One region of the Idiomarina sp. UBA4520 genome, then DNA from elsewhere that is predicted to be linked to it. Evidence: predicted binding sites of a transcription regulator. Region 1 holds the regulator's gene; each other region holds the start of a gene.
What was found. The regulator sigma-54, encoded in region 1, starts transcription at its own class of promoters, with help from an activator protein. The targets are predictions, from matches to a motif close to GTTGGCACGNNNNTNGNNT.
Positions count from the first base shown of each region.

Region 2: flgA (flagellar basal body P-ring formation chaperone FlgA) is a predicted target of sigma-54. The motif match lies at 1,559-1,577, and genes of this name have one in related genera.
Region 3: flgF (flagellar basal-body rod protein FlgF) is a predicted target of sigma-54. The motif match lies at 2,694-2,712, and genes of this name have one in related genera.

Region 1 is NZ_DGMK01000004.1:152,677-156,967, reverse strand. Features, by position in the region: gene rapZ (RNase adapter RapZ) at 1-549, opposite strand, end outside; gene ptsN (PTS IIA-like nitrogen regulatory protein PtsN) at 540-1,010, opposite strand; gene hpf (ribosome hibernation promoting factor) at 1,014-1,301, opposite strand; gene B3850_RS02115 (RNA polymerase factor sigma-54) at 1,328-2,788, opposite strand; gene lptB (LPS export ABC transporter ATP-binding protein) at 2,810-3,535, opposite strand; gene lptA (lipopolysaccharide transport periplasmic protein LptA) at 3,537-4,073, opposite strand; gene lptC (LPS export ABC transporter periplasmic protein LptC) at 4,042-4,291, opposite strand, start outside.
Region 2 is NZ_DGMK01000015.1:33,748-38,038, reverse strand. Features, by position in the region: gene B3850_RS07230 (CheR family methyltransferase) at 1-569, opposite strand, end outside; gene B3850_RS07225 (chemotaxis protein CheV) at 590-1,525, opposite strand; gene flgA (flagellar basal body P-ring formation chaperone FlgA) at 1,689-2,414, shown strand; gene flgM (flagellar biosynthesis anti-sigma factor FlgM) at 2,505-2,828, shown strand; gene B3850_RS07210 (flagellar protein FlgN) at 2,828-3,229, shown strand; gene B3850_RS07205 (LPP20 family lipoprotein) at 3,288-3,767, shown strand; gene B3850_RS07200 (flagellar assembly protein FlgT) at 3,875-4,291, shown strand, end outside.
Region 3 is NZ_DGMK01000015.1:39,824-44,114, reverse strand. Features, by position in the region: gene B3850_RS07270 (flagellar basal body P-ring protein FlgI) at 1-322, opposite strand, end outside; gene flgH (flagellar basal body L-ring protein FlgH) at 378-1,052, opposite strand; gene flgG (flagellar basal-body rod protein FlgG) at 1,075-1,863, opposite strand; gene flgF (flagellar basal-body rod protein FlgF) at 1,901-2,644, opposite strand; gene flgE (flagellar hook protein FlgE) at 2,766-4,133, opposite strand; gene B3850_RS07245 (flagellar hook assembly protein FlgD) at 4,149-4,291, opposite strand, start outside.

The sequences.
Region 1 (4,291 bases):
AGCGTCAAACACAAAGTCGGCGTCTTTAGGCAGCCCGTACTTAAAACCAAAGGACTGAAAGACGATAATCAGTTTTTTATCTGCTCTGCCTAATACACGCTCTCGCACCTCTTCGCTAAGTTGATGCAATGACAAGTCGCTGCTGTCGAGGCGCCAGGTAGCGCGCTCCATAATGGGCTCTAACAATTTAAGCTCGGCTTGTAATGCATCAACCAGAGGTAACTCTTTTTGCGACAGCGGGTGCAACCGGCGTGTTTCACCAAATCGCTTAAGCAGGGTGTTGTCGTCGGCATCAATAAATAGCACTTCGGGTTCAACCCCTTTGGGTAGAAAATTCAGTGAATCGAGCAGCTCTTCTGAATGCTCTGGCAAGTTGCGAACGTCAATGCTTATGGCAATTTTAGAATACTGTTCCATGACCGCATGGACCAGTGTTGGTAGTAGGCTAATGGGTAAGTTGTCGACACAGTAAAAGCCAAGATCCTCGAGTACTCGAAGGGCGATAGTTTTACCCGATCCCGAGCGACCACTGACAATAATCAGTTGCATGGCTTATCTTCACCTTCCCCAATAAATAGTTGATAAAGTGCGTTGTCTGTATCAGCGTTGCGAAGTGCTCTGGTGCAATCTTTGTCGTTCATGCGACGTGCAACTGCGGCCAGTGTCTGTAAATGGTTTTCATGCTCTGACTCAGGCACTAACAGCGCAAAAACAATATCAACCGGCTGGTTATCAATAGCGTCAAATTCAATCGGCTCATCCAACGTCAATAATACGGCAACCGGATGGCTGGCTTTAGCGAGTCGTCCATGGGGTATCGCAATACCTAAACCAATGCCGGTACTTCCCAAGCGCTCGCGATTTATAAGGCTTTCAAAAATGTCATGACGGGTAATGCCTGACAGTTTCGGCGCAACAATTTGGCTAATGGTCTCTAATAACCGCTTTTTACTTGCACCCTCGACTGCACACTTGGTGCAGTCGGGGCTTAACAACTCACTTATTTGCATGGACTAATGCTTTTTCATTTTTTCTTTGTGTTTAATAACCTGACGGTCGAGTTTGTTGATTAAGCCGTCAATCGCTGCGTACATATCATCGTGAACAGAGTCAGCAAAAATTTCGCCGCCGTTCAAATGCACGGTAGCTTCTGCTTTTTGATTCGTTTTTTCAACATTAAGGATGACGTGAACGTTGGTTATATGGTCAAAATGGCGCTCTAACTTAGCAAATTTTGTATCCACATACTCACGCAGAGACTCAGTGATATCGATATGATGACCAGTAAGATTAATTTGCATAACGTCTTCCTTCTGCAGTTTACAAGTTATAAAAGACTCTTGCGTTGACTCGATGAGGGAATATTCAATGATTCCCGGTACTTCGCAATTGTCCTCCTCGCTACTTTGATGCCTTGCTCGGCTATCAGTTCAGCGATTTTGCTGTCGCTTAATGGTTTGCTACGATTTTCTGCAGCGACCAACTTCTTAATTAAAGCACGTATTGCGGTACTTGAACACTCACCTCCACCTTCTGTACTGACATGGCTAGAGAAAAAGTATTTCAGTTCAAAAATGCCTCTTGGGCAATGTAAAAACTTCTGCGTTGTCACTCGTGAAATAGTACTTTCATGCATTTCTACCGCTTCGGCGACATCGTTGAGTACCATAGGCTTCATTGCCTCTTCGCCGTACTCAAAAAAGCCTTGCTGGCGCTGGACAATGCAGTTGGCAACTTTCAGCAGTGTTTCATTACGGCTTTCGAGGCTTTTAATAAACCAACGAGCTTCTTGCGTATGGTTTTTAATATACTGACTGTCTGCCGAGGACTTCGCCGCTTTACTCAGTGCCGCGTATTCTTCATTGACCTTTAATTTAGGTACGCTATCGGGGTTTAATTCGACCACCCAGCGGCCATTCTTTTTCATGACTGCAACGTCAGGAATAACGTACTCGACTTCTTGCTGAGCAACTTGTTCGCCCGGGTGTGGGTGCATTTGCTGAATTAGGCGCATGACTTCTCGTAAGTCGTTTTCTGATAGCTTCAGCTTGCGCTGAATATTGCGAAAGTCGCGGTTGCCTAACAAGTCCATATGATCGCAAACAAGGGTTAGGGCGTCATATTTGAAGGGCGTGCGGTCATCCAGTTGTCTTAACTGAATGGCGAGACACTCACTAACTGTGCGCGCACCAACTCCGACAGGGTCGAAATGTTGAATGCGCTTGAGTACCATGCAAACTTCTTCCTCGCCAACCTCGGGTAGGCGCACAGACTCTATAATGTCGTCGATATCTGCGGTTAAATAACCGTTGTCGTCAATAGCCTCAATAATGGCTTCGCCAATGGCGGTGTCTTCCTCAGAAAAGTGTGAGAGCTGCATTTGCCAAATGAGATGATCCTGCAGAGATTCGCTGGTTGAGCCTTGGTAAACCTCGTAGTCGCCGTCGTACGACTTACTGCTCGATGCTGCGCCATTGACTGGCGTAGATGACGAATAAGTATCGTCCCAGGTACTGTCGACAGGCAGATCTTCCGGCATTTCCTGAGTTTTAATAACGTCGGATGTTTCTCGTTGGCTGTCGTCTTTATGTAAGGAGTTTACATGATCCGCGCTGTCGCTGTCCTGGGACTGCTCACTCTCGACTTCTAACAATGGGTTATTGTCCAGAGCGTCTTGAATCTCTGCCTGTAAGTCGAGCGAAGAGAGCTGCAGCAAGCGTATAGCTTGTTGTAACTGAGGCGTCATGGTCAGTTGCTGACCAATTTTTAGCTGCAGACTTTGTCTCATGGTTATCGTCCCGGTATCACATTAAAGGGTGAACTGCTCACCGAGGTAAACGTCTTTAACCTGTTGATTCGATAATATACTTTCTGCATCTCCGCTGGCAATAAGTTCTCCGTGGCTAACAATATACGCGTGTTCACAAACGGACAGCGTTTCTCTGACATTATGATCGGTAATAAGTACACCAATACCACGCTGCTTCAAATGTTCAACAATTTTCTTAATATCGATAACCGAAATAGGGTCAACGCCTGCGAAAGGCTCATCTAACAGAATAAACGTGGGCTCAGCAGCTAATGCGCGGGCGATTTCAACGCGGCGCCTCTCGCCGCCAGATAAACTCATGCCCAGGCTATTAGCGATATGCCCAATATTAAACTCTTCCAGCAGCGAGTCGAGCTGCTCTTCGCGCTCGTTTGCAGAGAGCTCTTTGCGAGTTTCTAAAATAGCCATCAAGTTATCACGCACGGTCAATTTTCTGAAAATAGACGCCTCTTGCGGTAAGTAGCCAATTCCGCGGCGAGCACGCTCGTGCATCGGCAGGGCGGTTAAGTCGTCTTTATCCAGTAAAATCTGGCCTTTGTCGCTGTTGATCAAGCCGACAATCATATAGAAGGTTGTTGTCTTCCCTGCGCCATTTGGGCCTAACAGCCCAATAATTTGGCCCTGACTGACTTCCAGACTAACGTCTTTTACAACCTGACGACGCTTAAAGCTTTTGGCGAGATGTTTAACTCGTAAGGTTGCCATATTAAGGGTTCTCGTTATCGTTTTTGTCGTCTTTTGTTTTCGGCGTAAATATCGTAATCACGCGTCCGTTATCGGTATCAGAACTGCTTGCCGAGATGGTTTGCTCAGCCAAGTCATAAACAATAGTATCGCCACTTGAACTACTGGTACCTTGCGAAATTTTTGCATCGCCACTGAGTTCAAGCCGCTGCTCAGTCTGGAAGTAGGTTATCTTATTGGCTTGAGCACTAATTTCATTTCCGTTTTCCAGCGTTTGTGTATAGGTTGCCGGAGAGCCTTCCGCAATAAAGGTGTCTGCTTGTTCACCGTTTTCACTGGCAGAGGCTTCAAGTCGGTCAGCGTTAATAAGCAAGGTACCTTGCCGAATGATAACGTTATCAGTCAGTACTAGCTTATTATTCTTGATGTCGAACTGCTCGTGGCTCGACTCGACTTCCATCGGCTTTTTAAAGTCAGCTTTTCCTTGCGCCATAACAGCCAAAGGAAGCACTAATAGCGCCAGGAAGCTAAGACTTTGGCTGGAAAACCGTTTTAACATGTCGTTTTAACTCCATTATTTCTGCGCTCATGTCGGCGCTTAAACCATCACCACGAACGACCACTTGTGGCCCTCGCATTATTACTGGGTATTCAGTACTCATGGACTCATTGGCTAAGTCTATAACCAGGTATTCTGTCATGATGCGTTGTATTGGTGAACTTTCCTGCAAAGCCTGTATCTCGACACTGCGCTCCAGAATCAGCGTTTTGTCATCG
Region 2 (4,291 bases), on a different contig from region 1:
CTGACCTTCATCGAACCTGGCTTACTGCCGTCAGTGAAATACTTTTGACGACGCTCTGCCGATAAACCGCGTGCTAGTGCCAAACTGTCGTATTCACCAATACCACACTGCTCTAATACCTTATTGGAAATATCCGTGGCGGTCACTTTAATGCCACCTTTTAGAGCACCCGGATTTTTGGCCTTAAATTCGTCATAGGTAATGGCAATAGAGTATGGCTCTTGCCCGGACGAACAGGCCGCTGACCATATTTTTAAAGGTCCGGTGTGGTTTTTGTATTCGGGTAAAATGCGATCGTGCAGAATTTGAAATGGGTAAGTGTCGCGAAACCATAAGGTTTCATTAGTGGTCATGGCGTCAATAACCGCCGCCCTCACTGCGCGTTCACTAATTTTCATAGAGCGCTTTACCAACTCTGACAACGAGTCAATATTAAAGCGCCCCATTAACGGGCTGAGCCGGCTTTTAACCAAGTACAGTTTACTCTCGCCCAGTACAATACCGCACTGGTGCTCCAGGAACTGACGAAACTCTTGGTATTCCGATAAACTTAATTCGCGATTCGACACGTTATATTAACTGCTACTCTTTAAATGGTTACTTCGGTATTAAGCCATTTTTGAACGGCTGTCGCCAGCTCATCGGGATGAAATTTTGCAATAAAATCATCGGCGCCGACTTTCTTCACCATAGCCTGATTAAAGACGCCACTCAATGATGTATGCAAAATAACATGAATATCGCGTAAATCGGGGTCAGCTTTTACCTCAGCGGTTAATGTATAGCCATCCATCACCGGCATCTCTACGTCAGACACCATAACAGGTACGTGGGTATGTACATTGCCGCCCAGCTCTTTTGCTTTCTCTTTTAAATACTCAAGCGCTTCTTTACCGTTTTTCTTCACTTCCAGGTTAATACCCAGCGACTGAAGCGCGCGCTTAATTTGGTTGCGTGCTACTGAAGAGTCATCGGTAATAAGAAGAGTGAGGTCTTCTTTGGCCACATTGACTTCTGCATTGGCCACTTCTTCACTAACGTCCGAGTTAACCGGCACTATGTCAGCCAAAATACGTTCAACGTCAATTATTTCAACCAATTCATTTTCGATTTCGGTTACCGCTGTCAGGTAAGCGTCGCGCCCGGCCCCTTTCGGCGGTGGCATTACGTCTTCCCAATTAATATTCATAATGCGATCAACACCACCCACCAGGAAGCCCTGAACAGTTCGGTTGTATTCGGAAATAATGACGAAGCGGTTTTCAATGTCGGTGATAGCCGGCCCGCCGGTTGCCATGCTCAAATCGATAATGGAAATAGCCTGGCCACGAATATGTGCAACACCTCTGACTAACGGGTTGCGCTGCGGCATTGCCGTTAACTTAGGACAAGGTAAAACTTCTCTGACCTTAAACACATTAATTCCGAAGCGTTGTTTCCCTGTTAACCTGAACAACAATAACTCCAGTCGGTTTTGTCCGACCATTTGTGTGCGCTGATTCACTGAATCGAGAATACTGGCCATGCTTCACTCCTGTAATATGGCAGGCTACCTTTGTTCGGCACGGTATTTGCTTAAACTACTATTAGCAAATATGTATTGGTCGAGCCGCCGAACTTTTGACGTTATACCGTTTTTTTTCGGCAGGCAGCCAGATAACCTTAGTAGATAACGTCAGGATATTTTTATGATAGTACGTAAATCGCTGTTGATCAGTTCGCTTTTTGCAATAACGATTTTGCTCTTGGGCTTTACCCCAAATAATGCGCTGGCACAAAGTAATGACGTACGCCTCGATTATAAGGCATTACAGACTCTGGCGCATGATTTTGTTCGCTCTCAGGTCAGCGCACCTGAAAGTGGTCGCATTGACGTTGTTGCGAATAACCTGGATCCCCGAATGACAGCAAAGCGATGTTCAGCGGCACCAGAGGTTGGCTTAGCGAGCAACGCAAGGTTAGATGGCTACACAACCGTAGAAATTAAGTGTGCTACCGCAAACGGTTGGCGAACCTATGTGCCGGTCAGAATTTACCGTTATAAAAACGTGGTCACCGCATCAGGTCCTATGTCTCCGGGCCAAATGATCAGCGACAGCGACTTAACCTTTGCCGAAGTCGATTTAAACCAAATACGCTCAAACGTTTATACAACAAAGGAACTATTGATTGGCGCCCGCGTCAAAAAGCGCATTGGCGCCGGTCAGGCAATTCGACCAAGCGATACCTGTCTTGTTTGTGAGGACCAAACGGTTACAATAGTTGCTAAAAATAAAGCATTAAGAATTACCGCTGACGGAAAAGCGTTAGCTGACGGCTTAAAAGGCGAATCCGTTGTCGTGAAAAACGCCCGCTCAGGCAAGTCGATAGAAGCGGTTGTGACAGGGCTGAACGAGGTTACCGTCAACCTTTAAAATACTTTACAAAAAAGTGGATTTTTTAGTTAAGTTTTTTCGGATATGGTCGATAAGTAACCGAGACTTACTATCTAGCGAGGCAACACAATGGCTATTAACATCAATAATGCTGGATTGAAAAACACCAGTATCGATAACAAATCAAGCAATCGCCAGGTTCAAAACGGCCAGGCGGGTAATTCTGCATCGGTTTCTCAAAAAGGTGGTGACGCGGTTTCTTTAACCAGCGAAGCGCAACAACTGGGCGGCTTGCAGGAAAAAGCCATGAACAGTAGTGGTATCGACCAAGCTAAAGTGGACAGAATTAAAGCAGAAATTGAAAGCGGCTCATACAAAATTAATGTTGAGCAGTTAGCCTCAAAACTTGCGCAGTTTGAATCTGATCTTTTCGCTGGCGGTAACGACGAATAATGACAGAAGTCGCGTCGGTCAACCAATTGCTTGATGACATGGCGGAGTCGCTAGATAGGCTGGCTTTGCTGCAACAGCGCGAGCTAAATGCCATTGTCGATCGCGAGCATGCAGACGTTCCTGCTATTACTTCCGAAAAAGAAAAAGCTCTGGCCGAAGTGACACGCCTCGACACTTTGTTGTCAGAGCACCCCGATAAAGACACGTTGAAAGAAGACCCTCAGTTAGCCACTGCAGTTGAGTCTATCAAGCAAACCCTTGCCAATATCCAGCACCAAAACCAAGTCAATGAGCGTGTGGTTCAGTCCACTCTGAACAGCATTGATCAGCTCAAGCAAAGTATTTTACAGTCAGCCCGCAAAGACTCTCTTACCTACAACAGTAAAGGCAAAATTCGTTAAAGAATTCTGCGTTTCAGCCGTTATAACGATTAGTACGTTTTAGTCCGTAGGGGTCGTTATGACAAAGCAAATTTTGACACTGGGTATTGTCCTTTCATCAATGCTGTTGAGCGGTTGTGCCGCTTACAACAACTTTGTGTACGATCAAAAGCACGTCGAATGGGAAACTCAAACGCCTGACACCTTTCCGGTATTAAACGCGGTTGGCTATGCGCCTATTGAAAAGCAATCAGGTGATTCGGCTCAAGTGAAAGATCTAAACGCTATGCGCGCCTCGAAACTCGCTGCGTACCGAGAGCTTGCAGAGCAAGTTTACGGACAACGGATTGCCGGTAGCAGTTCGGTGGAAGACTGGGCGTTAAATAACGACAGCTTTCAGGCATCGGTTGACGGTGTTATTCGCGGGGCCGAAGTCGTGAAAACCTACACTGTTGGCGAGTATTACGCGACAGAGTTGCGTTTAGACTTTGAGAAAGTGCACCGCTTGTATCAAAGCACCAACCGCCAGCAAAAAGTAAAACGTGTTGTTTATTATTAAGCGGCGCTTTTAAGTCATAATTTGGCAGGGTTCTTGCAGTTTATTTCAGAGAAAACCACAAAGACCGACAATAAATCGACACTTTGGATAAGACTGGGATACGACACATGAACTGGAAGACCTTGCTTTTACTCGCGTCACTTATTTTTCTTGCGTTTCCAAGCGACGCCCGCTGGATTGAAGCTCAGGGTACGGCGCGTATTGTTAACGGCGATGTCGAAAAGGCGCGCCAGCAAGCCATTGAAAACGCTCTTCAGCAAGCCCTACTCTCCACCGGTGGCAGTATCAGCAGTATTCAGCAAGTTGTCGACGGTGTATTAAGTAACACAGAAACCCAGTGGACCAGTCGTGGCAATGTTGATCAGGTCAGTATTGTTCGTGAAGAGGTTCGTGATGATCGTGTCGTGGTTCTATTACGTGCTGATATCTGGAACCGTGAAGGTGACTGCACCCGCAGTAGCTACAAAAATTCCGTCACTATTGTGCCGTTTGAGCTTCGTGATCGAGCCCATGGCACCTGGGGC
Region 3 (4,291 bases), on a different contig from region 1:
GCAGGGTACCCCCGGTTAAACTGTCGGCACTGCCCACGGAGGACACCGTCACATCAATTTTCTGACCGGGTTTCGCGAAGGCCGGCAAGTCAGCATGCACCGCAACGGCCGCCACATTATCAATTTTGGGTCGCTCATTAGCGGGGACATTAATACCAAAGTTACCCAGCATAGTGCGGAAAGTTTGGTCAGTAAACGGGGTTTGCTCGCCCGTTCCCGGCAAACCAACAACTAAACCATAACCTATTAGCTGGTTGTCACGAATACCCTGCACCGATGCAATGTCTTTAATACGAGATGCCTGCACGGGCGCTACCAACATCGAGACTAAGCACAGGGTTAAGGTAATTAGTTTTGCTACTTTCATGCCCAACTCCTTAGAACGGCCAAATTGGACTGTTGAAGAAACGTGTTAACCAGCCCTGCTCCTGCACTTGGGCAAGGCTGCCCGTGCCTGAGTATTCAATACGTGCATTGGCAACACGAGTCGATGGAATTTGGTTAGCTGCAGTTATGTCCCGTGGCCGGATCATGCCGGTTAAACGAATGTACTCGTCGCCGGTATTAATGCGCATCCACTTCTCACCACGCACTATTAAGTTGCCATTCGGCAGTACTTTTATCACCGTCACAGTAATTTCACCGGTAAGTTGATTGCTTTGATCCGAACTGGCGTCGCCATTAAAGTCCCGCGTTCCGTTAATGCCAGCAGACAACGGGTTGCCTCCAACGGTAATATCCCGTCCAAACATTGTTGGCGCACCAAGCTCTGCCGTGCTTTCTTTAGAGGTTTCAGTCGTTGCCGTTTTACTGGCGGTTGTCTGCTCCTGCAGGGTCACCGTAATAATGTCGCCTAAGCGACGCGCTTTTATGTCTGAGTACAGGTTGTCTGCGTACGCATCCTGAAATAGAGACCCCGTTGGCACGACCGGCTGTGCACGCTCTTCCGGCAATACCGGTGCGTAGTAAGGGTCATCCGGCATTGGCTTATGCGGTGAGCTTGCACAGCCCGTCACCGCTAAAATTGCTAAAGTTGCTAATAAGTAACGCATCACAGCCACCTGTTATTGATTATTAAAGTTGCTGGGTGACGAAGCTCAGCATTTGGTCAACCGAGGAAATCACTTTTGAGTTCATCTCGTAACCACGCTGACTCTCAATCAGGTTGACCAGCTCTTCAGTCACGTTGACGTTAGAGGTTTCCAGAGCCCCCTGAATGGTGTTACCCATACCGTCAACACCCGGCACAGCCTCAAGTGGTGCGCCGCTGACCGCTGTCTCGCGATACAGGTTTTGACCCATAGGCTCTAAACCCGCTGGGTTAATGAAGTTGACCAGGTTAATTTGGCCGACCACAACGTTATCCGGGTTACCGGGCTGAGTTACCGTCACTTCACCTTCCTGAGAAATGCTGACTGACATAGCGTCTTCAGGAATTTGAATAGCCGGCTCTAACGTATAACCGTTACCCGAAGTCACCATCTCCCCCTCTTCGTTCAGTGAAAACTGACCGTTACGCGTGTAGGAGATAGTTCCGTCCGGCATCAAAATCTGGAAGAAACCTTTTCCGTCAATCATCACATCCAGCGAGTTGTCGGTCGTTTGCACATTACCTTGAGTATGCGATTTTTGCGTCGCGACCACTTTGGTACCGGCGCCGACCATAAGGCCATTCGGTAACTCGGTGTCCTGAGCAGACTGGCCGCCCGGCTGGTTAATGTTTTGATACAGCAAGTCTTCGAATACTGCCCGGCTTTTCTTAAAGCCAACCGTACTTGAGTTCGCCAGGTTATTTGAAATTACCGAGATATCGCGTTGCTGCGCATCCAGTCCGGTTTTACTGATCCATAATGCTGGGTTCATGTTATGTCTCCTCTATACGCCATTAATGAAATTTCGACTAACTGATGCGCATCAGAGACTCTGAGCGCTGTGCGTTTTCATCGGCGGTTTTCATTAATTTGACGTTCATTTCGTATTGGCGCTGCAGAGCAATCATGCTTGTCATTTCTTCGACGCTGTTGACGTTACTGCTTTCCAGAGCACCAATTTGTAATCTAACGTTGGCATCGGCTAGCGCAACTTGGTCATCTTTCAGTTTGAACAAACCATCCGTGCCTTTCTCGATATTGCCGTTTGGCGGGTTCACCAACTTGATACGGCCTATCACTTCCATAACATTTTCTGGTGCGCCCATAGGACGAACAGATACATTACCGTTAGCTCCAATCGTCAGCTTGTCGACAGGCTGGGGTACAAAAATAGGGCCGTTGTCACCAACAATGGTGTTACCTTTTGAGTTTTTCAGAAGGCCGTCGGTACCCACTTCCAGGCTGCCGTTTCGGGTATAGCGTTCATTGCCATTTTGGTCCTGAACGGCTATCCAGCCCTGGTCTTGTATGGCAACATCCATATTGCGGCCGGTGGTTTGCAGCGCACCTGCGGCAAAGTTCTGCCCAGGACTTTCGGTCATGGCAAACACACGGGTTGGCAAGCCTTCGCCAAACGCCTGCATAGATCGGGCTTGTTCCAAATCCGCCTTAAAACCGTCAGTGTTTGCGTTGGCCAGGTTATTTGCCCGCACCGACACCGCGTTCATGTTTTCTTTGGCGCCGCTCATGGCAACCCAGAGCATTTTGTCCATAGCTGACCTCCAGCCAAAATTTTGTCGTTTTCGATCGTTACCCTAGACAATGCAGATTCCGTGCCAAAAACGAAAAAAGACGCCCGAAGGCGTCCTTTTTTACATTTCCCAGCTAATTCAATTATCGAATCTGCAGGATAGTCTGGTTAATGGTGTTGTTCACTTCCAGCGAACGCGAGTTGGCCTGGAAGTTACGTTGCGCGGTAATCAGATCCACCAGCTCTTTAGTGAGGTTTACGTTAGAGTTTTCTAACGCTGATGCTTCTATAGAACCAAAAGTTCCGGTATTCGCTTCACCAGACAATGGTTCGCCGGATGAGATACTCTCACGCCACTTAGTGCCACCTATTTGAGTTAGGCCTTGCTCGTTCGCAAAACGAACCAAAGCAACCTGCCCTAAGTATTGCACATCACCATTAGAATAAGTTGCTGCAATGGAGCCACTTTTACTAATATCAACATTTGTAAGACGACCTACAGTTGTTCCATCCTGGTCAAGCGTTGTTACTTCAAAATCAGAAGCAAACTGTGTGGGCGCTGTTGTGCCCGTTTCATCCTGAAAGTTGAATTGAACGGTTTGCGTATCATCCGCACCATTTGTTAGATAAGGGTCACCATTTGGATCACTGCCGTTTAAATCAATAATTGCTTCCGGAAATGTGATATTCGGAGCCGCTACATTAGGCGTCCCATCAGGGTTAAAGGCAACTCTACGGCCTACCGACCCGGCTGCGGACTCAGCACCTCCATTAGCATTTGCGGCAGTACCCATGTTAATTTCTTTGCCGTCAAACGTCGCATAAACATCCCATTGGTTTGAGCCTCGTTTCACGTAATAAGTTGATAGAATATGTGACTCGCCCAAAGAATCGTAAACTGTCGCAGACGTTGATGCGTTATAAGTCGAAGGCGAATCCGGATCAAAGTTTGACGTCGGAGGTGGGCCACCGCCATTATCAGGAATGTTCGTTAAACGCGCATCAACGTTAAAGCTTGTAAAAATATTTTCGGTTTGTTGAGGAGCTCCTGCCACATCAGGTACACGGATAGGTTGCGTTGTCGCTAAACTCGTCGAAGTGGTTGCTCCGCTATTACGATTAACTTGGTAACCCTGTAAAAAGTTACCTTGGTTATCCACAATAAACTTGTCATCGTTTAGCTTAAATGCACCCGAACGCGTATAAGTCATGTCACGAGAGCCCAAACCGTCTGTCGTTGCAAAGAAACCGTTGCCTGAAATCGCCATATCCAATGAGTTTTCAGTGAGTTCTAGCGCGCCTTGACTAAACTGCTGAGCTACCGATGAGGTCAAAACGCCGTCCCCAACTTTGGTATTACCGGCATTAAAGATGCTTGTCGCATAAACGTCAGCGAATTCAGCTCTAGATTGTTTAAAACCCGACGTCTTGACGTTTGAAATATTATTAGCAGTTACATCTAAATCTTTTTGAGATGCATTGATACCGCTGAGTGCAATACTAAATGACATAAGTCACCTCACTTGTTAACTAATTTCAGAGACATCAGAAAGCTTGATGCCACCTAATCCTTTAAGGTTCAAAACAACGCCTCGCTCACCGCCCGTACTGACGCTCTGGACACGCGCATGCATTTGTAACGGAAGCTCCTCGGCTTGACCTCCAACGG